One region of the Micromonospora sp. NPDC047738 genome, then DNA from elsewhere that is predicted to be linked to it. Evidence: predicted binding sites of a transcription regulator. Region 1 holds the regulator's gene; the other holds the start of a gene.
What was found. Region 1 encodes HrcA, which represses chaperone genes, less so after heat shock. Its sites were predicted from a motif close to GGTTNGCACNCTCNNNNNGAGNGTGCNAACC; they were not measured.
Positions count from the first base shown of each region.

Region 2: the regulator HrcA is predicted to act here: its motif matches at 1,649-1,679, upstream of groES (co-chaperone GroES).

Region 1 covers NZ_JBEYSO010000027.1:31,530-42,160, forward strand. Annotated here, with positions in the region: gene ABZ783_RS29815 (serine hydrolase domain-containing protein) at 54-1,424, opposite strand; gene ABZ783_RS29820 (histidine triad nucleotide-binding protein) at 1,446-1,796, opposite strand; gene ABZ783_RS29825 (SDR family oxidoreductase) at 1,890-2,651, shown strand; gene ABZ783_RS29830 (16S rRNA (uracil(1498)-N(3))-methyltransferase) at 2,676-3,410, opposite strand; gene dnaJ (molecular chaperone DnaJ) at 3,412-4,554, opposite strand; gene hrcA (heat-inducible transcriptional repressor HrcA) at 4,628-5,650, opposite strand; gene ABZ783_RS29845 (DUF4870 domain-containing protein) at 5,910-6,548, shown strand; gene hemW (radical SAM family heme chaperone HemW) at 6,592-7,815, opposite strand; gene ABZ783_RS29855 (enoyl-CoA hydratase-related protein) at 7,835-8,620, shown strand; gene ABZ783_RS29860 (hypothetical protein) at 8,752-9,618, shown strand; gene ABZ783_RS29865 (MOSC domain-containing protein) at 9,719-10,363, opposite strand; gene ABZ783_RS29870 (carbohydrate ABC transporter permease) at 10,460-10,631, opposite strand, start outside.
Region 2 covers NZ_JBEYSO010000008.1:46,607-57,237, reverse strand. Annotated here, with positions in the region: gene ybaK (Cys-tRNA(Pro) deacylase) at 1-104, opposite strand, end outside; gene ABZ783_RS15210 (methyltransferase domain-containing protein) at 156-1,376, opposite strand; gene groES (co-chaperone GroES) at 1,813-2,127, shown strand; gene groL (chaperonin GroEL) at 2,198-3,844, shown strand; gene ABZ783_RS15195 (molybdopterin-dependent oxidoreductase) at 3,962-5,593, shown strand; gene ABZ783_RS15190 (WhiB family transcriptional regulator) at 5,888-6,271, opposite strand; gene ABZ783_RS15185 (LuxR C-terminal-related transcriptional regulator) at 6,525-7,340, shown strand; gene ABZ783_RS15180 (DUF5319 domain-containing protein) at 7,359-7,769, opposite strand; gene guaB (IMP dehydrogenase) at 7,968-9,530, shown strand; gene ABZ783_RS15170 (GuaB3 family IMP dehydrogenase-related protein) at 9,559-10,631, shown strand, end outside.

The sequences.
Region 1 (10,631 bases):
GTATCGGGTCAACACCGGCCGCACCGCGTGCATTTCCGCCGGTAGGAGATCAACTACCGGCGGAAATCGTACCGGTCGAAGGTCTCCTGGTGGCGGGTGAAGCGGTAGGTGGCCCAGTGCATCCGGACCACCGCGCCCCGCTCGTCGCGGGTCAGCCGGAGCAGCTCGCCCACCTCCCGGCCGGCCACGGTCCGGAACACGTCCGGCCGGTCCGGGAGCGGGGCGAAGACCGCCGGCGGCTTGCCGGCCGGGTCGTCCGCGCCCCGGGCCCGCAGCGTCCCGTCGTGCCAGGAGAAGACGTACTCGAAGCCCTCGCCCCACCAGCGGCCCAGCACCCCACGCAGGTGCGCCGGGGCGGGCGGGCCCGGGCGCCACGGCTCGATCTCCGCCGGGTCGTGCTCGGCGGCGGCGGCGAGCAGCTGGTGGGGCAGCTCGAACACCGGCACGCCCGTGCCGGACGAGCCGAGCACGGCGCAGCCCATCGCGCCGGCCGTGCCGTCCCCGCCACGCCGGCCATAGACGGCGGCCAGGAAACCGGGCATCGCCCCGTCGTGCCCCACGTGCACCACCCGTTGCGGCTGCGGCACCAGGATCAGGCCGAGCCCGAAGCCGGCGGCCCACACCGTCTCGTCGGTCGTGGTGAGCGGCCAGCGCATCTCGTCGAGGGTCGCCGGGGCGAGCACCGCGCCGGCCGGGTCCAGCGCCGCCGGGTCGGCCAGGAAGGCGGCCCAGCGCGCCATGTCCGGCGCGGTGCTCCAGAGCTGCGCCGCCGGGGCCACCGCGCCGAAGTCGGTCGGCGGTTCCGGGTGCGCCTCGTCGGAGTACGCGTCGACCAGGAACCCGGTCGCCGCCCGCTCGCCCGGGGTGAGGCCGGTCCCGGTCAGCCCGAGCGGGACGAGCACCCGCTCGGCGAGCGCCTCGGCCCAGGTGCCGCCCCGCAGCCGGGCGACCAGCTCGCCGAGGAGGGCCATGCCGAGGTTGGAGTAGTGGTAACGGCGGCCGGTCGGCAGCACCCGCTCCACCCGGGCCAGGTCGGCGAGCAGCTCGTCGACGCCGGGCGCCCGCAGGCTGTCCCACACGTCGCCATGCGGCTCGCGTTGCAGGCCGGCGGTGTGCGACAGCAGCCGGCGTACGGTCAGCTCGCCGTGCGCCGGCAGGTCGAGGTGCCGCCCGATCGGGTCGTCCAGGTCGAGCAGCCCGTCGTCGCGGCACTGCATGACCAGCACGGCGGTGAAGGTCTTGGTGACCGAGCCGATCCGGAACACCGTCTCCGGGCCGAGCGGGTTGTCGTTGCCGGTCCCGCCGACCGTGCAGGTCCAGAGCGGCCGGTCCGCGCGGTGCAGGGCGGCCGAGACCGCCGGGATCCGTCCCTGGACCTGCGCCTGCCGCACCATCCGGTCGAGCCGGTCATGCACCGTGATCATGCGTGCAGTCTAGGGACGGCCTCAGCGGCAGAGCATCGGGCCGAGCGGCGCACCGCCGAACACGTGCGCGTGCACGTGGAAGACCTCCTGGCCGGCGTACGCCCCGGTGTTGAACATCAGCCGAAAGCCGTCCGCGAGCAGCCCCTCCTCCTCGGCCACCGTGGCGGCCGTGGCGAGCACCTCGCCGGCCAGCCCCGGGTCGCCCTGGGCCAGGGTGGCCACGTCCGCGTAGTGCTCCTTGGGGATGACCAGCACGTGCGTCGGCGCCTGGGGGTTGATGTCCCGGAAGGCGAGGGTGGTGGCGGTCTCCCGCACGATGGTGGCCGGGATCTCCCCGGCGACGATCCGGCAGAACAGGCAGTCGGTTCCCATTCGGGCAGTGTAAGGAAGCGGCCCGGTGGACGGGTTCCGCCTGGGGCGGGCCCGTTGTCGGCCGGCGCGGCCCGGTGCGGCACGATGGCGCGCATGACGGGACGGGCGGTACTGGTAACGGGGGCCTCGCGCGGCATCGGACGTGCGGTGGCGCGGGCGTTCGCGGCGAGCGGGGACCGGGTGGCGATCCACCACCGGGACTCGGCGGAGCTGGCCGAGCGGGTACGCGCCGAACTGCCCGGCGAGGGCCACGTGGTGGTCCGCGCCGACCTGACCGACCCGGACGCCGTCCGGGCGATGGTCGACGCGGCGGCGGAACGCCTGGGCGGGCTGGACGTGCTGGTCAACAATGCCGGCGTGTACGGCCCCCGGGACCTGCCGCACCCGGTCTTCGGCAACACCTACGAGCAGTGGCGCGAGCAGTGGCGGCTGGTGCTGGAGACCAACCTGACCGGGGCCGCCAACGTCACCTGGTGCGCCGCCCAGCACATGCGCGCGGGGGGTGGCCGGATCGTCAACGTCTCCTCGCGGGGCGCCTTCCGGGGAGAGCCGGAGCAGCCCGCGTACGGGGCGAGCAAGGCCGGGTTGAACGCGCTCGGTCAGTCGCTGGCGCTGGCCCTGGCCCCGTACGGCATCGCGGTGGCCACGGTGGCGCCCGGCTTCGTCGAGACGGACATGACCACCACCCACCTCAGCGGCGAGCGCGGCGACGCGATCCGCGCGCAGAGCCCGTTCCGGCGGGTGGCGCGCCCCGAGGAGATCGCCGCCGCGGTGCACTGGCTGGCCAGCCCCGAGGCCGAGTGGGCCTCCGGCACCATCGTCGACCTCAACGGCGCCTCCTACCTGCGCAGCTGACCGCGGCAGAGCCCGATTCCCGAACTACCAGCGGCCGAGGCGGGCGGAGAGGACGCTCAGCGCGGCCACGCCGGCCGTCGACGTGCGCAGCACCGCAGGGCCGAGCCGGACGGTACGCGCGCCGGCCGCGCGGAAGGCGGACAGCTCGGCCGGGGCGATGCCGCCCTCCGGGCCGACCACCAGCACGATCTCGCCGGTCTCCGGCAGCTCGGCGGTGGCCAGCCGCTCCTCGGCCTCCTCGTGCAGCACGAACGCGGCGGCCGCCCCGGCGATCCGCCGAGCCACCGTCGGGGTCGACTCGTCGGGCGTACCGGCCACGATCGGCAGCCAGGCGCGGCGGGCCTGCTTGGCCGCCTCCCGGGCCGTGGCCACCCACTTCTCCCGGGCCCGTACGCCCCGGTCGCCGCGCCACTGCACGACCGAGCGGGACGCCGCCCAGGGCACGATCTCGTCCACCCCGACCTCGGTCATCGCCTGCACGGCCAGCTCGCCCCGGTCGCCCTTGGCGATGCCCTGCACCACCACGAGCCGGGGGACGGACGCGTCGACGTACCCCCGGGAGGTGACCGCCAGGTCGAGGGTGCCCCGGCCGACGGCGGTGACCACCGCGGCGGCGGTGCCGCCCCGGCCGTCGGCGAGCAGCAACTCCTCGCCGACCCGCAGCCGCTGGACGGTGGCGGCGTGGTGCCCCTCCGGGCCGTCGAGCGTCAGCGTGTCACCGGTGGGCAGCGCCTCGACCAGGAACAGCGGCGCCGACACCTCAGGCGTGCCCGTTGAAGGCGTCACGCATCCGGGAGAAGAAGCCGCCCTGCTTGGTCAGCTCGGCGACCTCCTCGCCGCGGGTCTTGGCGAACTCGCGCAGCATCCGCTCCTGCTCGGCGTCGAGCTTCGTCGGGGTACGCACGTCGAGGTGGACGTAGAGGTCGCCCCGGCCGGTGCCGCGCAGGTGCGGTACGCCCCGGGCGCGCAGCCTCAGCGTGCTGCCCGGCTGGGTGCCGGACTTGACGTCCACCGTCTCCTCGCTGTCCAGCGTCTTGATGGTCAGCCGGGTGCCGAGCGCGGCGGCGGTCATCGGCACGGTGACCCGGCAGTGCAGGTCGTCGCCCTTGCGGGAGTAGACGTCGTGCGGCCGCTCGTGGATCTCCACGTAGAGGTCGCCGGCGGTGCCGCCGCCGGGGCCGACCTCGCCCTGCTGGGCCAGCCGGATCCGCATGCCGTCCTCGACCCCGGCTGGGATCTTGACGGTGAGCGAGCGGCGGGTCCGCACCCGGCCGTCGCCGGCGCAGGTCGGGCAGGGGTGCGGGATGGTGGTGCCGTAGCCCTGGCAGACCGTGCACGGCCGGGCGGAGACCACCTGGCCGAGGAAGGTCCGCTGCACCGACTGCACCTCACCCCGGCCGCCGCACGCCTCGCAGGTGGCCAGGTGGGTGCCGGCCGCGGTGCCCGCGCCGGAACAGGTGGTGCAGAGCACCGCGGTGTCGACGGTGATCGGGGCCTCGACACCGAACGCGGTCTCGTGCAGGTCCAGCTCCAGCCGCAGGATCGCGTCGGCGCCCGGCCGGGTACGCGGGCGCGGCCCCCGGCTGCCGCCGGCCGCCCCACCGAAGAACGCGTCCATGATGTCCTGGAACCCGACGAACGGCCCGGCGCCGCCCGGGCCGCCCGGACCCGCGCCCCCACCGCCGGGCGCGAGCGGGTCGCCGCCCAGGTCGACGATCTGCCGTTTCCGGTCGTCCGAGAGGACCTCGTACGCGGCGTTGATGTCCTTGAACTTCTCCTGTGCCTCCGGATCCGGATTGACGTCCGGATGGAACTGCCGCGCCAGCTTGCGGTAGGCGCGCTTGATCTCGTCGTCGGAGGCGTCCCGGCTCACGCCGAGAATGCCGTAGTAGTCCCTGGCCACTGCGTTCCGTGTCCTCATGTTCGTCTCGCGTTGCGCGGTCGTCGGCCACTTTCCGGCCGGCGGCCCTGACTGGTCAGTTCTGGGCCAGCAGATCGCCCACGTAGCGTGCCACGGCCCGCACTGTGGCGATGGTGCCGGGGTAGTCCATCCGGGTCGGTCCGAGCACGCCGAGTCCACCGACGATGGTGCTGCCGGGGCCGTAGCCGGTGCTGACCACGGAGGCGGCGCGCAGGTTGTCGATCTCGTTCTCGTCGCCGATCAGCACCCGGGTGGTGCTCGGCTCGGCCTCACCGATGAGCTTGAGCAGCACGACCTCCTCCTCGAGCGCCTCGAGGATGGGGCGCAGCGAACCCTGGAAGTCCAGCAGACCACCCCGGGTGAGGTTGGCGGTGCCGGCCAGCGCGATGCGCTCCTCGTGCCGCTCGACCAGCGTCTCCAGCAGCACGCTGGAGAGCGTGGCCATGGCCGGGCGCAGCTGCGGCGAGGACTCGTCCACCAGCGCCTGGACCAGCGGCGGGGTGTCCGCCAGCAGGGTGCCGACCAGCTTCTCGTTGACCAGCCGGCGCAGGTCGGTGACGTCGTCGGCGGGGATCGGCCCGGGCAGCTCGACCAGCCGCTGCTCGACCCGCCCGGTGTCGGCGATCATGACCACCATCAGCCGGGTGGTGGAGATCGGCACCAGTTCCAGGTGGCGCACCTTGGAGCGGGCCAGACTCGGGTACTGCACCACGGCGACCTGCCGGGTGAGCTGGGCCAGCAGCCGGACCGTGCGGTGCACCACGTCGTCCAGGTCGACCGCGCCGACCAGGAAGCGCTCGATGGCCCGGCGCTCGGCGGGGCTGAGCGGCTTGACCCGGGAGAGCCGGTCGACGAAGAGCCGGTAGCCGCGGTCGGTGGGCACCCGGCCGGCGCTGGTGTGCGGCTGCCGGATGTAGCCCTCCTCCTCCAGCACCGCCATGTCGTTGCGGACCGTGGCCGGGGAGACGCCCAGCTGGTGCCGCTCGACCAGGGCCTTGCTGCCCACGGGCTCCTGCGTGGCGACGTAGTCCTCGACGATCGCGCGCAGCACGGCGAGCTTGCGGTCGTCGAGACCCATCTCCCCACCTCCTGACGCGCCTCGGCCCGCCGGCGCGCGTCGCCACCCGATTGGATCAGCGGCACGCGGTGCCGACTGAGCGTCTGGCACTCGACTGTAGCGAGTGCCAGTCTACGTCGGCGTGCCCGCCGACGCGATGATCAGCGACGGACCCCCGGTGCGGGCCGCCACGCAGTCACGCCCCCTGGGCCGAACAGCCGGACATCCCGGGCGATCTCCCCCTGGCGCGCCCTTGCCCACGGGACCTACCGTGACGTCCATGACTGAACCTCCTCGCCCTCCGGGAGCGGGGGACTCCGGCGCCCAGCCGCCGGAGGCGACCCCGCCGTCGGCACCGTTCGGCTCGTCGGCGGACGAGCCCCCCACCGCACCACTGTCCGGCGCACCGGCGGGGGGCGACTATCCCCCGCCCGGTGGCTATCCGCCGCCCTCCGGCGGCCAGCCGCCGTCGGGTGGCTACCCACCGCCGGGCGGATATCCTCCGCCGGGCGGCCACGCCGCGCCCGGCGCCGGCTACCCGACCGGCGGCGGCTACGGGCCGCCCGCCGGCTACGCCAACAACGAAGACAAGACCTGGGCCCTGGTCGCGCACTTCGGCGGCGCGGCGGCGATGTTCATCAGCGCCGGTGTGCTGGGTTGGCTCCCGCCGCTGGTCTCGATGCTGGCCCGGGGCAACCAGTCCCCGACCGTGCGCCAGCACGCGGTCGCGGCGCTCAACTTCCAGCTGCTCTGGTCGATCGTGGGCCTGGTCGGCTGGATCCTGAGCTGCATCCTGATCGGCTTCCTCGGCGTCGGCGCGGCCGTCATCCTCGGGGTGGTGTTCGGCATCCTCGCCGGGGTCAAGGCCAACGAGGGCCAGTTCTACCAGTATCCGATGAGCCTCAGCCTGATCAAGTGACCCTGACCCGGCCGGCCTCCGGGTCGGCCGGGTCCGGCATCGCTCAGGGCAGCAGGTCGCGGACCACCGCGTCGGCCAGCAACCGGCCGCGCAGGGTCAGCACGGCCCGGCCGGCCGCGTACGCGTCGGGGGCCAGCAGGCCGTCGGCCAGCGCCCGCTCGGCGCCGGCCCGGCCGGCCGGGTCCAGCACGTCCAGCGGCAGGCCGGCGGCGAGCCGCAGCCGCAGCATCACGTCCTCCATGTGCGCCTCGTCCCGGGTGAGCACCTCCCGGGCCAGGCCGGGCGACTCCCCGGCGGCCAGGCGCTGCGCGTACGCGGTGGGGTGCTTGACGTTCCACCAGCGCACGCCGCCGACGTGGCTGTGCGCCCCCGGGCCGAGGCCCCACCAGTCGGCACCGGTCCAGTAGAGCAGGTTGTGCCGGCACCGGGCCGCCGCGGAGCGCGCCCAGTTGGAGACCTCGTACCAGGTGAAGCCGGCCGCGTGGAGGGCGGCCTCGGCGGCCAGGTAGCGGTCCGCCGCCACGTCGTCGCTCGGGTACGGCAGCTCGCCGCGGCGCATCCGCGCGGCCAGCCGGGTGCCGTCCTCCACGATCAGGGCGTACGCGCTGACGTGGTCCACACCTGCGGCCACCACCTGCTCCAGCGAGGCGGCGAAGTCCTCGGCGGTCTCCCCCGGCGTGCCGTAGATCAGGTCCAGGTTCACGTGGTCGAACCCGGCGTCCCGCGCCTCCAGGGCGGCTGCGGTGGCCCGGCCGGCGCTGTGCCGCCGGTCGAGGACGGCCAGCACCCCGGGCGCGGCGGACTGCATGCCGAGCGAGATCCGGGTGTAGCCGGCCGCCCGCAGCGTCTTGAGCGACTCCGGGGTGACCGACTCGGGGTTGGCCTCGGTGGTCACCTCGACGTCGGCGGCCAGCCCCCAGGTGCGGTCGATGCCGTCGAGGATCCGGGCCAGGTCGTCGGCGGGGAGCAGGGTGGGCGTGCCGCCGCCCACGAAGACGGTGTCCACCCGGGGCGGCGGGCTGTCGCCCAGCACCCGGCCGGCGAGGGCCAGCTCGGCCAGGACCGTGTCGGCGTAGCTCTCCCGGCTGGCCCCGCCGCCCAGTTCGGCCGCCGTGTACGTGTTGAAGTCGCAGTAACCGCACCGGCTGGCGCAGAACGGGACGTGCACGTACACCCCGAAGCCGCGGGCGCCGACGGCGCGGCGGGCGGCAGCGGGCAGCGATCCGTCACGCGGGACGGATTCGCCTTCTGGAAGGACGCCGGGCATGGCCACTAGTGTGCCCGGCATGACCTCTCCGGACGCTCTCGTGCGGGTCGCCACGGCCCGTGGGGTGACCACCCTCACCCTGGACAGCCCGCACAACCGCAACGCGCTCTCCACCCCGCTGATGACCGAGCTGCTGGCCGGGCTCGCCGCGGCGGTCGCCGACGACGCGGTCCGGGTGATCGTGCTGGACCACACCGGGCCGGTCTTCTGCTCCGGGGCGGACCTCAAGGAGACCGCCGCCGCGTACGCCAGCGGGACGGTGCCGGCCGGGATGCTGGGCGACGTGCTGGTGGCGGTCCGGGAGTGCCCGAAGCCGGTGCTGGCGAAGGTGGCCGGGCCGGCGCGGGCCGGTGGGCTGGGGCTGATCGCCGCGGCCGACCTGGCGGTCTGCGCCGAGGAGGCGACGTTCGCCTTCACCGAGGTCCGGATCGGGGTGATCCCGGCGGTGATCTCGGCGACCGTGCTGCCGCGGCTGCACCCCCGGGCCGCCACCGAGCTGTACCTGACCGGCGACACCTTCGACGGTCGGCGGGCCGCGGAGATCGGCCTGGTCACCGCCGCGGTGCCGGCGGACGACCTGGACGCCGCGGTGGCACGCTACTGCGCCTCGTTGGTGAAGGGGGCGCCGAACGCCCTCGCCGGCACCAAGGAGCTGCTGCGCCGGCCGGCCGCGACCGACCTGCGCGCGGAGATCGCCGAGTTGGCCACGCGGTCCACCGGGTACTTCCTCTCGGCCGAGGGTCGCGAGGGCGTGGCCGCGTTCCGGGAGAAGCGGCCCGCCGCCTGGGTGCCCACCGGAGACTGAGGCCGACGGGTCTCCGCACGTGGGGCCGGACGCGGTCGGTGGCGGGGCGGTGACGGAACGGGAGACAACCGGTCGGACGACCCGGTTGGTGCGGCGCGGGACGTACGCTTGTCGGACTGTCGGGACAGGGGGTGCGGGTGCGAACTCGGGTTGCAGTCGTGGCAGGCGGTGTGGTGGTGGCGATCGTCGCCCTGCTCGGCGTCTGGTTCGTCACGAAGCAGTTCGGGCAGCACCTCCGCCTGCCGATGGCCAGCCGGACCTGCACCGTGCAGGCCGACGGGCGGGTGGTGCTCAGCGCCGAGCAGATGGCCAACGCGGCCACGATCGCGGCGATCGGGGTGCAGCGGCAGATGCCCGAGCGAGCCGTGGTGGTGGCGCTGGCGACCGCGTACCAGGAGTCGCACCTGCGCAACATCGCACACGGCGACCGGGACTCGCTGGGCCTGTTCCAGCAGCGCCCGAGCCAGGGCTGGGGCACCCCCGAGCAGGTCCAGGACCCGCGCTACGCGGCGAGGAAGTTCTATGCCGCGCTGAAGAAGGTCCGGGGCTGGGAGGAGATGCGGGTCACCGAGGCCGCGCAGCGGGTGCAGCGGTCGGCCTACCCCGAGGCGTACCAGAAGTGGGCCGACGAGTCGGAGGTCCTCACCCGCGCGCTGCTCGGCGACGCGACCGCCGCGGTGGCCTGCACCGTCGGGCTGACGCCGACGATGCGCGGTCCGGCCGCGGCGACGGCCCTGGTGGAGAGCCTGACCCTGGACTGGGGGCTGTCCGGCCTCACCCCACCGACCGACCTGACCGGGTTCGCCGTCCCGGCGGCGGACAGCCGCAACGGCTGGCGGTACGCCCACTGGCTGGTCTCCCACGCCGACGACCACGGGGTGAAGCGGGTCCGCTTCGGCGACCTGGAGTGGACCGCCGAGCACGGCACCTGGGACAAGGTGAAGGGCAGCCGGGCCGCGTCGACCCAGGTGCTGGCGGAGGTCTTCGCCGCCACGTGACCCGGGGCCCGGGCAGCGCGGCCGCCAGCCGGGGCCGACGCCGCCGGCGAGCGCCAGGTGGCAGTCGGTGAGCGGTTGCAGGCCGGCGAGGGCGCGCCGGTCAGCGGCCGGCGGCGCCCAGGCGGCGAAGGACCTTCGCCCGGATCGGCTCGGGCAGCTCCGGCACGTCGGCCAGCCGGGGCAGCAGCTCGGGCTCCAGCGTGGTCGCCCGGAACACCTCGCCGATGGTCACCTCGTGCGCCGGGCGCTCCACCACCTCCACCGGGTCGCCCGCGCCGATCTCCCCCTCGCGCAGCACCCGCAGGTACGCCCCGGGCGAGGCCCGGACGGTGAACCGCTTGATCAGGTCAGGTACGCCCCAGAAACCGGCGAAGGTGGTGCACGGGGTGCGCGGCTTGGTCACCTCCAGCAGGGCGGAGCCGACCGCCCACCGCTCGCCGATGACCGCCCCGGTGACGTCCACCGCGTAGGTGGTGAGGTTCTCGCCGAAGGCACCCGGACGCAGCGGCCGGCCCAACTCGGTGGCCCACCAGTCGGCGTCCTCCGCGGCGTACGCGTACACCGCCTGGTCGGGGCCGCCGTGGTGGGCCCGCTCGCCGATGAAGTCGCCGGCGACCCCGTCGAACCGGACCAGCACCGGGCCGTCGGCCGGCCGCTTGTCGATCCCGCTGCGGCCGCTCGGGTCGCCCGCCCACTCCGCCTCGGTCACCACGCCGAGGTTCACCGCCGCCAGCCTGCCCGTCATGGCGGTCAGCCTACGGGCACCACTCGGGGCGCCGGAACCGCGCCGAGCGGGCCCCTGCTCGACGGGACGCGTCAAGCAGGGGCCGTTCGGTGCACCTCAGCCCTTGACCGCCCCGGCGACCAGGCCGGAGACCATCCGGCGCTGCACCAGCAGGAAGAAGACGATCACCGGCAGGGTGAACAGTGTGGAGGCGGCCATCACCGAACCCCAGGCGGTGTCGTCCCGGCCGAAGAAGAACGTCATCGCCACCGGCAGGGTGTACTTGTGC
Region 2 (10,631 bases), on a different contig from region 1:
GCGCCGTAGTTCGGCGCGTCCGGGGAGACCTGGTACGGGTGGGTGCTGTGGCTGATCTTGCGCTTCGTCAGCAGCGCTGTCGCCGGAGTGCCCTGTCCCGCCATGCCCGACAAGCTAACCCCGCCCGGCTCGGCGGGGCGAGTCGAAATCCGGGCTCAGCCCGGCACCGGCTGGCAGATCAGCACGGTCGGCGCGCCGCCCACCCGGGTGAGCATCAGGCTGGCCGCCGCCTTGCCGGCGAGCTTCAGGTCCCGGCGCAGCTGCTCCGGCTCCAGCGCCGAGCCACGCTTGAGGATCTCGACCCGGCCCACCCGGCGCTCGCGCAGCAGGGCGCGCAGCCGCTTCAGGGAGAACGGCAGCACGTCGGTGACCGTCAGGCAGCGGGCGTACGGGGTGGCCACCGGCGCGTCGGCGTACAGGTAGGCGATGCTCGGGTCGGCGAGGGTCGCGGACAGCTCCGCGGCCAGCTCGGCGACCAGGTGCGCGCGGACCACCGCCGGGTCGGGGTCGTACACGTACCGCCGGACCGCGCCCACCGGCGCCTCGGCGTCGCCGGAGCCGGTGAGCTGATGGCAGGGGGCCGTTCCGCTGCCGGCGCCGTTGTGCGGGGGCCCTTCCTCCAGCACGGTCGCGCGGCGGGGCACCTCGGCCAGCTCGCCGCACCAGAGGGCGGCCTCGACCAGGTCGCCGGCCACGCTGACCCACTCCGCCTCGGCGCCCGCCGGGATCAGCGCGTGGTCCAGCCCCGGGGCAACCTTCACCACGGTCCGCGGCACCCGTTCGGCCAGCCCGGTGACGAAATCCCAGGGCGGCGAGTAGGCGTTCGGGTCGAAGATCCGCCGCCCGGTGCCGGTCGCCCGTCGCGCCGGGTCGCAGAAGACCGCGTCCACCCGGGTCACGTCGAACGCCGTCGCGTCCCCGCATTCCACGGTGAACAGGTCGGCCAGCCCGGCCACCTCGGCGTTCGCGGCGGCCATCGCGGCGGTCACCGGATCGGCCTCCACCCCGTACACCCGGATGCCGGCGCGGGCGGCGGCGAGTGCGTCGGCGCCGAGACCGCACCCCAGGTCGGCGAGGGTGCGCACGCCGGCGGCGCGCAGCCGCGCGGCCCGCCGGTCGGCGACCACCCGGCGGGTGGCCTGCTCCAGCCCGGGGCGGGTGAGGAACATGCCGGCGGCCCCGGGCCCGAACTTGCCGACCGCTCGGCGGCGCAGCTCGGCCTGGGTGAGCGCGGCGGCGGCCAGCCCGGCCGGGAACCCCGCCGAGCGGAGCCGGGCCGCCGCGGCCAGCGGGTCGCCGCCGGCCACCTCGGCGGCCGCCGCGAGGGCGGCCGACCCCTCGGGGGTACGCAGCGCGGCGAGCTGGTCGAGATCCATCCGCCCATTCTCCCGGCCCTGGTCGGCGCCCGGTCGCCGACCTGGCGGGGGCCGGCGGGGCGGGATCCCGCGACGTCGCCGACGTGGCGGGTTTGGTGGGCCGGGACCCCGCCACCTCGCCGAGCCGGCGAGGGCGGCGTGCCGGGCCACCCGGAGGGCGGCGGTGGCGGCGACGAAGGGTTGCCAGCTCGCCGGGGGCGAAGGTGTGGGCGACACGGGGGCCATTGCGTTGGCACTCTCCTTGACGGAGTGCTAGCCGAGGAATAACCTGCGATTAGCACTCTCACCCTGAGGGTGCCAACGCCCGGGCCCTGGTGTCCGGGGGTTGAACGCCAGGCGGACCGGCACCCGCGACGACGGCCCCGCCCGGTGGCATGTGGCAGATTGACGCCGGTCGGCGTGCCGACCGGCAACGAAACCAGTACCCCAGGAGGGTATGCCCGTGACTACCGCGACCAAGGTTGCGATCAAGCCGCTCGAGGACCGGATCGTGGTCCAGGCGAACGAGGCTGAGACCACCACGGCGTCGGGCATCGTGATCCCCGACACCGCCAAGGAGAAGCCGCAGGAGGGCACCGTCCTCGCTGTCGGCCCGGGCCGGATCGACGACAAGGGCAACCGCGTTCCGATCGACGTGAAGGTCGGCGACACCGTCCTGTACTCGAAGTACGGCGGCACCGAGGTCAAGTACGCCGGCGAGGAGTACCTGGTGCTCTCCGCCCGCGACGTCCTCGCGGTCATCGAGAAGTAAGCAACCGATCAGTGTCGTTGCCCCGGTCCGGCTCGCCGGGCCGGGGCAGCGTCGCTTCGAAGGGATACCGATGGCGAAGATCCTCAGCTTCTCGGACGACGCCCGGCACCTGCTCGAGCACGGTGTCAACGCTCTCGCGGACGCGGTCAAGGTCACCCTCGGCCCGCGCGGGCGCAACGTCGTCCTGGACAAGAAGTTCGGTGCACCGACGATCACCAACGACGGCGTGACCATCGCCAAGGAGATCGAGCTCACCAACCCGTACGAGAACCTCGGCGCGCAGCTGGTCAAGGAGGTGGCGACCAAGACCAACGACGTCGCCGGCGACGGGACCACCACCGCGACCGTGCTGGCCCAGGCGATGGTCCGCGAGGGCCTGCGCAACGTCGCGGCCGGCGCCAACCCGGCCGGCCTCAAGCGGGGCATCGACGCGGCGGCGAACAAGGTCTCCGAGGCCCTGCTCGGCCGGGCCGTCGAGGTGGCCGACAAGGAGTCGATCGCGCACGTCGCGACGATCTCCGCACAGGACGCCACCATCGGCGAGCTGATCGCCGAGGCGATGGAGAAGGTCGGCCGCGACGGTGTCATCACCGTCGAGGAGGGCTCCGCGCTCACCACGGAGCTGGAGGTGACCGAGGGCCTCCAGTTCGACAAGGGCTTCATCTCGCCCAACTTCGTCACCGACGTGGAGGGGCAGGAGTCGGTCCTGGAGGACCCGTACATCCTGATCACCACCCAGAAGATCTCGGCGATCGAGGAGCTGCTGCCGCTGCTGGAGAAGGTCCTCCAGCAGAACAAGCCGCTGCTGATCATCGCCGAGGACGTCGAGGGCCAGGCGCTGTCCACCCTGGTGGTCAACGCGATCCGCAAGACCCTCAAGGTCTGCGCGGTGAAGGCTCCCGGCTTCGGCGACCGCCGCAAGGCGATGCTGCAGGACATGGCGATCCTGACCGGTGCCGAGCTGGTCGCCCCGGAGCTGGGCTACAAGCTCGACCAGGTCGGCGTGGAGGTGCTCGGCACCGCCCGCCGCGTGGTGGTCGACAAGGAGACCACCACCGTCGTCGACGGTGGTGGTCGGGCCTCCGAGGTCGCCGACCGGGTCGCCCAGATCCGCAAGGAGATCGAGGCCTCGGACTCCGAGTGGGACCGGGAGAAGCTGGCCGAGCGGCTGGCGAAGCTCTCCGGTGGCGTCGCGGTCATCAAGGCGGGCGCGGCCACCGAGGTCGAGATGAAGGAGCGCAAGCACCGCATCGAGGACGCCATCGCGGCGACCAAGGCCGCGGTGGAGGAGGGTACGGTTCCGGGCGGCGGCGCCGCCCTGGCCCAGATCCTGCCGGCGCTCGACGACGACCTCGGCTTCACCGGTGACGAGAAGGTCGGCGTCTCGATCGTGCGCAAGGCGCTGGTCGAGCCGCTGCGCTGGATCGCCCAGAACGCCGGCCACGACGGCTACGTGGTGGTGCAGAAGGTCGCCGGCAAGGAGTGGGGCCACGGCCTCGACGCCGCCAAGGGCGAGTACGTGGACCTGGTCAAGTCCGGCATCATCGACCCGGTGAAGGTGACCCGCAACGCGGTCACCAACGCCGCCTCGATCGCCGGCCTGCTGCTCACCACCGAGAGCCTGGTGGTGGAGAAGCCGGAGAAGGCCGAGCCGGCCGCCGGCGGTGGCCACGGCCACGGCCACGGTCACGGCCACCAGCACGGCCCGGGCTTCTGATCCCCGTACGGCCTGAGTCAGGGCACACCGCCCACGCGGTGTGCCCTGATCCGTATCTGCTTACGGAACGCTGACGTGGCTGGCGGTCGGCCGCTGGGCGCGCCCACACTGGTCGGCGTGAGCAGCATGTCCCGCCGCCGGGCGGCGCTGGCCGGGGTCACCGCCGCGGCCGTGGCGATCGGCTCCGCCGAGCCGGTGGCCGTCCTCACCGGGCCCCGCTCGGCGCCGCTGATCGCGGTCGGCGGCCTGGTGGTCGACCTGGTGCCCGAGCCGCTCAAGCAGTTCGCCATCGCGCTCTTCGGCCGGTACGACAAGATCGCCCTGCTGGTCGGGACGGCGGTGCTGCTGGCCGCGTTCGCCGCGCTGCTCGGCGTGCTCGCGGCCCGGCGACGCTGGGCCGGCCCGGCCGGCATCGCCGGGTTCGCCGCCCTCGGGGTGGCCGCCGCGCTGACCCGGGCCGGCGCGGACGCCGCCGACGCGCTGCCCTCGCTGGTCGGCGGCGGGCTGGGGGCGCTGACGCTCTGGGCCTTCGTCGCCGGCCCGCTGCGGGTGGATCCGGGGCCGGCGGGCCCGGCCACACCACACCGGGCCACCTCACCCGGGCCCACCCCACCCCCGGCCGTCGCCGCGCTCGCGCGGGAGGAGCCCGTCGCGGGGTGGGAGCCGCTGGAGAGCGGGGATCCGGGGCCGCGGCGGCGGTTCCTGCGCGACGTCGGCCTGCTGGCCGGGACGGCGGCGGTGGCGGGGCTCGGCGGGCACTGGCTGGCCGGCCGGCGGGGCGTCTCGGCGGCCCGGCAGGCGGTGGCCCTGCCCGCCCCGGTGGCGCCCGCCCCGCCGGTGCCGGCCGGCGCGGACCTGTCGGTGAGCCGGCTTGCCCCCTACGTGACCCCGAACCAGGAGTTCTACCGGATCGACACCGCCCTGGTGGTGCCGCAGGTGGACCCGGCGACCTGGCGGCTGCGCATCCACGGCCGGGTACGCAAGCCGATCGAGTTGAGCTTCGCCGACCTGCTCGCCCGGCCGATGGTCGAGCGCTACGTGACGCTGGCCTGCGTCTCGAACGAGGTGGGCGGGGACCTGATCGGCAATGCCCGGTGGCTCGGCGTACCGATCAAGGAGTTGCTGGACGAGGCCGAGCCGGAGGAGGGCGCGGACCAGGTGGTCGGGCGCTCGGTCGACGGCTGGACCTGCGGCACCCCGACGGCGGTGCTGCGGGACGGTCGCGACGCGCTGCTCGCGGTCGGCATGAACGGCGAGCCGCTGCCGGTCGAGCACGGCTTCCCGGTGCGCATGGTGGTGCCCGGGCTCTACGGGTACGTCTCGGCGTGCAAGTGGGTGACCGAGCTGGAGCTGACCCGCTTCGCCGACTTCGACGCGTACTGGGTGCCGCGCGGGTGGTCGGCGCAGGCGCCGATCAAGACCCAGTCGCGGATCGACACGCCGCGCCCGCGCAACCGGCTCACCGCCGGCCCGGTCACGGTCGCCGGGGTGGCCTGGGCTCAGCACCGGGGCATCCGGACCGTCGAGGTACGCGTCGACGGCGGCCCCTGGCAGCAGGCGACGCTCGCCCCGACGGTCTCGGTGGACACCTGGGTGCAGTGGTCGTGGCGCTGGGCCGCCACCCCGGGCGAGCACACCCTCCGGGTACGCGCCACCGACGCCGACGGCGAGACCCAGCCGGGGGAGCGGCGGCCGGTCGCGCCGGACGGGGCCACCGGCTGGCACACGGTGCGGGTGACCGTCGGCTGAACCGGCCGGCGGACGCCGGGTCGATCTCCACGACGGGCACGTGCGCGGCGAGGGTGGCCGCCGCGGGTGGCTGGCGGCGCGGGGCCGGAGAGGCCCTGCTCGCTCGCTGTGGAGCTGATGTCGTGAACGACTCATGCGCGTGCCGAGTCGTTCGTGATGTCAGCTCGAAAGGGAGCGAGAACCTGTCTCCCCGCGCGGAGCCGGCGTCGCCTGGCGGGTCCGGCCCGACGGCGCACACACGACGCCGCGCCCCGGAGTTCGGGACGCGGCGTCGGGATGGCCGGTGTCGGCCGGTCAGGCGACCTTGCGCTGTTCCGGCACGGTGGACCTGTGCGGCTGGCCGAGCCGGGCCTCCAGCCGGGCCACGTCGACCCGGGTGTGCCGGCGGTCGGCGAGGTCCTCCCAGCCGAGGGCGAGCAGCCGGAGCCGCTCCGCCTCGCTGAACCCGCCCCACACGCCGTACGGCTCGCGGACCGACAGGGCGTGGGCGGCGCACTCGGCCCGTACCGGGCAGGCCCGGCAGACGGCCTTGGCGCCGGACTCGCGGCGCAGCCGCGAGGAGCCGCGCTCGCCGTCGGGGTGGAAGAACTGAGCGCTGTCCCTCCCCCGGCAGGCACCGAGCCGCTGCCAGTCCCACAGGTCGACAATGGGTCCAGGCAGTCTGCGTACGTTCGACATCAGCACCCCTCCTCCCGCGCGGCACCGCGGAGAATCCTTCGTGGCCAGCTACCGGTCGGCGGTCCGCGCGGGACACCCGTTTCCGGCCTGACCCCTCGTACCCGGGCTGTCCAGCGCTCACACATCTTTGATCGAAAACCTCGGACGGTTGGTGGCATATGCCCCATCTGTCGGAAAAGTTCTGATGATTGCCCGGAACCTCCTCCTGACCCGGCCCCGCCGTGGTCTGCTCTGAGTCGGAGAGGAGACGACTGTGCGTAGCGTTCTCGTATGCGTTCGGACACCAATCGCGGCCCAGCACCTGGCCTCCGCGGCGGCGCGGCTCGGGCTGTCCGGCGTCGTCCGGACGGCGGTCTCCGATCCCGAGGTGATGTTGCGGCTCGCCGAACGCCCCGTCGACGTGGTGCTCGCCGACACCGCCCTCACCCGGCCGGACAGCGCGGGCTTCGTCCGGCGGGTGCTCGCCCGGGCGCCCCAGGCCGCGGTGCTGCTGCTCGGAACCGAGGAGTCGGAGGCGGCGGCGGCCACCATCAGCGCCGGAGCGCGTGGGCTCATCCAGGGTGCCGACCATGATCTGACCAGCGCGGTGGCGAAGGCCCTGCTGCTGCTCGCCGCTCCCGGACGGGCGGCCAAGCACCGGGTGACCGACCCGGCCCGGGACACCGCGGCGGTCGGCGGGACGGCCCGCTCGGCCGCGCCGGGGCGTACCCCCGCCGGACCGGCGCCGGCCTGGTCGGCGGGCCCGCCGGAGGTGCCGGGCGGCGCGCCCACGGTGGTGCCGGTGCAGCGGGGCGAGGACGCCCCCGATCCGGCCGATGCCGAGCCGGCGCCGGCGGGCGGTCCGCAGCGTGCCACGCCCAACGCCCGCAGCGCCATCGGGCTGACCGAGCGGGAGCTTCAGGTGCTGCTCGGCATGGCCGAGGGGAAGAGCAACGCGGAGATCGGGCGGGAGTTGTTCGTCTCGGAGGACACCGTCAAGACGCACGCCCGCCGGCTGTTCCGCAAGCTGGGCGCCCGGGACCGGGCGCACGCCGTGGCCGCGGGCTTCCGCGCCGGCCTGGTCGCCTGAGCGGCACCGGCCGGGCGGTCAGTCCTCGGCGGACGGGTCGTCCTCGGTGCCCTCGGTCAGGGTGTCGTGCACGCCGTCCGCGTAGCCCCGGGCGTAGTCCCAGCTGACGTAGTGGTCCGGGTCCGGGTCGTAGGCCGGCTCGTGCACCCGCGGGCGCCCGGAGTTGAGCAGGTGGCGCAGGTTGCCCCGGAGCAGGTCCCAGTCGAAGTAGTGCGGCTCGCGGCAGTCCTCGCACTCGATGACCAGGCCACGCACCCCGATCGGCTGGAGCAGGGCCTGGTAGATCTCCAGGTCGGCGAGGTCCTCCAGGACATCCTGCCGCTCGACCTCGGTCAGCGGGTCGAGCGGGTCGTCCGCGCGCGGGTCGTGCAGGCTGGCAGCCGGATCGGCCGGGTCGCCGTTGAACGGGTCGATGGGCTCGTCGTGCACCCCCTCACCGTAGTCCCCGCCACACCGAAAAGTCCGCCCCCGGGACTCCCTGTGGCGCCGCCTACCCTGGCCCGCCGCTGCCGGGACCCGCGCTGGTTGGTGGGTACGATGAAGCGACGCGCCGTCATCTCGGCGTGCGCCGGTCCAGGCGCGCGCCGCCTCGCTGAAGCCCGTCCGAAACAGCTCAGGGGAGCAATCGTGGAGAATTCGCCCAGCACCGACCTTACTGCCGGCGTCGACGGCGGCGAGCTGGGCGGTCACCTGCCCGAACTGCCGGCCGGCTCGGCGCGGGTGGTGCCGCTCGGGCTGACCTTCGACGACGTGCTGCTCCAGCCCGGCGAGTCGGACGTCGTCCCGAGCCGGGTGAACACCCGCACCAAGCTCACCCGCACCGTCGAGCTCAACATCCCGCTGCTGTCCAGCGCGATGGACACCGTCACCGAGGCGCGGATGGCGATCGCCATGGCCCGCCAGGGCGGCATCGGTGTGCTGCACCGCAACCTCTCCGTCGAGGACCAGGCGCTCCAGGTCGACCTGGTGAAGCGCTCCGAGTCCGGCATGATCACCAACCCGGTGACCGCCAGCCCGGACGACACCCTCCGCGAGGTCGACTCGCTCTGTGGCCGCTACCGCATCTCCGGCGTGCCGGTGGTCGACGGGCAGGGCGAGCTCGTCGGCATCGTCACCAACCGCGACATGCGCTTCGTCTCCGACCCGTCCACCCCGGTCCGCGAGATCATGACCCGCACCCCGCTGGTCACCGCCCCGGTCGGGGTGAGCAAGGACGAGGCGCTGGCGCTGCTCCGGCAGCACAAGGTGGAGAAGCTGCCGATCGTCGACGACTCGGGCAAGCTGCGTGGCCTGATCACGGTCAAGGACTTCACCAAGAGCGAGCAGTACCCGAACGCCACCAAGGACTCCGCCGGCCGGCTCCGGGTCGCCGCCGCGATCGGCGTGGGCGAGGACGCGTACAAGCGGGCCCGCACCCTGGTCGACGCGGGCGTCGACGTGCTGATCGTGGACACCGCGCACGGCCACCAGCGCGCCGTGCTGGAGATGGTCGCCCGGCTCAAGAAGGACGTCGCCATCGACATCGTCGGCGGCAACGTGGCCACGTACGCCGGTGCGAAGGCGCTGGTCGACGCGGGCGCGGACGGCGTCAAGGTGGGCGTCGGCCCCGGCGCCATCTGCACCACCCGGATCGTGGCCGGGGTGGGCGTACCGCAGATCACCGCGATCATGGAGGCCGCCCGGGCGGCCCGCCCGGCCGGCGTGCCGGTGATCGGCGACGGCGGCATCCAATACTCGGGCGACATCGCCAAGGCCCTGGTGGCCGGCGCCGACACGGTGATGCTCGGCGGCCTGCTGGCAGGCAGCGAGGAGAGCCCGGGCGAGCTGCTCTTCATCAACGGCAAGCAGTACAAGGCGTACCGGGGGATGGGCTCGCTCGGCGCGATGCAGTCCCGCGGCCAGGCCAAGTCGTACTCCAAGGACCGCTACTTCCAGCAGGACGTGACCAGCGACGAGAAGCTGGTCCCGGAGGGCGTCGAGGGCCAGGTGCCCTACCGGGGCCCGCTCGCCCAGGTCGCCCACCAGCTCGTCGGCGGGCTGCGGCTGGCGATGGGGTACGCCGGTGCCGAGAGCATCCCGGAGTTGCACGAGCGTGGCCAGCTCATCCGGATCACCGCGGCCGGGCTCAAGGAGAGCCACCCGCACGACATCCAGATGACGGTCGAGGCGCCCAACTACCACACCCGCTGACCATCACCCCCAACCACCTGGAGTCCCCATGCGTGACGTGGTCGAGATCGGGCTGGGCAAGACCGCGCAGCGCGGCTACCACCTGGACGAAATCGCCATCGTGCCGAGCCGCCGCACCCGGGACGTCGACGACGTCTCCACGGCCTGGCAGCTCGACGCCTACCAGTTCGGCATCCCCTGCGTCGGGCACCCGTCCGACGCGACCATGAGCCCCTCCTCGGCAGTGCAGCTCGGCCAGCTCGGCGGCCTGGGCGTGCTCAACGTCGAGGGCCTGTGGACCCGGTACGAGAACCCGACCAAGGTGCTGGAGGAGCTGGCCGGCCTGGACGAGGAGGCGCGGGCGACCAAGCGGCTCCAGGAGGTGTACGCCGAGCCGATCCGTCCGGACCTGATCGCCGAGCGGGTCCGCGAGCTGCGGGCCGGGGGCGGCACGGTGGCCGTCCGGGTGTCCCCGCAGCACACCCTCGCGCTCGCCCCGGTGATCCTGGACGCCGGCGTGGACATCCTGGTCATCCAGGGCACGATCGTCTCCGCCGAGCACGTCTCCACCACCGACGAGCCGCTGAACCTCAAGGAGTTCATCGCCGACCTCGACCTGCCGGTCATCGTCGGCGGCTGCACCGACTACAAGACCGCGCTGCACCTGATGCGTACCGGCGCGGCCGGCGTGATCGTCGGCATCGGCGGCGACGACTGGTCGACCACGGAGTCGGTGCTCGGCATCCGGGTGCCGATGGCCACCGCCATCGCCGACGCCGCCGCGGCCCGCCGGGACTACCTGGACGAGACCGGCGGCCGGTACGTGCACCTGATCGCCGACGGCGACATCCAGACCTCCGGCGACATCGCCAAGGCGCTCGGCTGCGGCGCGGACGCGGTGATGCTGGGCGAGCCGCTCTCCCGCTGCGCGGAGGCCCCGGCCGGCGGTGCCTGGTGGCACTCGGCGGCCAGCCACCCGTCGCTGCCGCGCGGTGCGTTCGAGGTGGCCGGCGAGCCGCTGGGCGCGATGGAGAAGCTGCTCTTCGGCCCGGCCGACGAGCCGGACGGCCAGCTCAACCTCTTCGGCGGCCTGCGCCGGGCGATGGCCAAGTGCGGCTACCG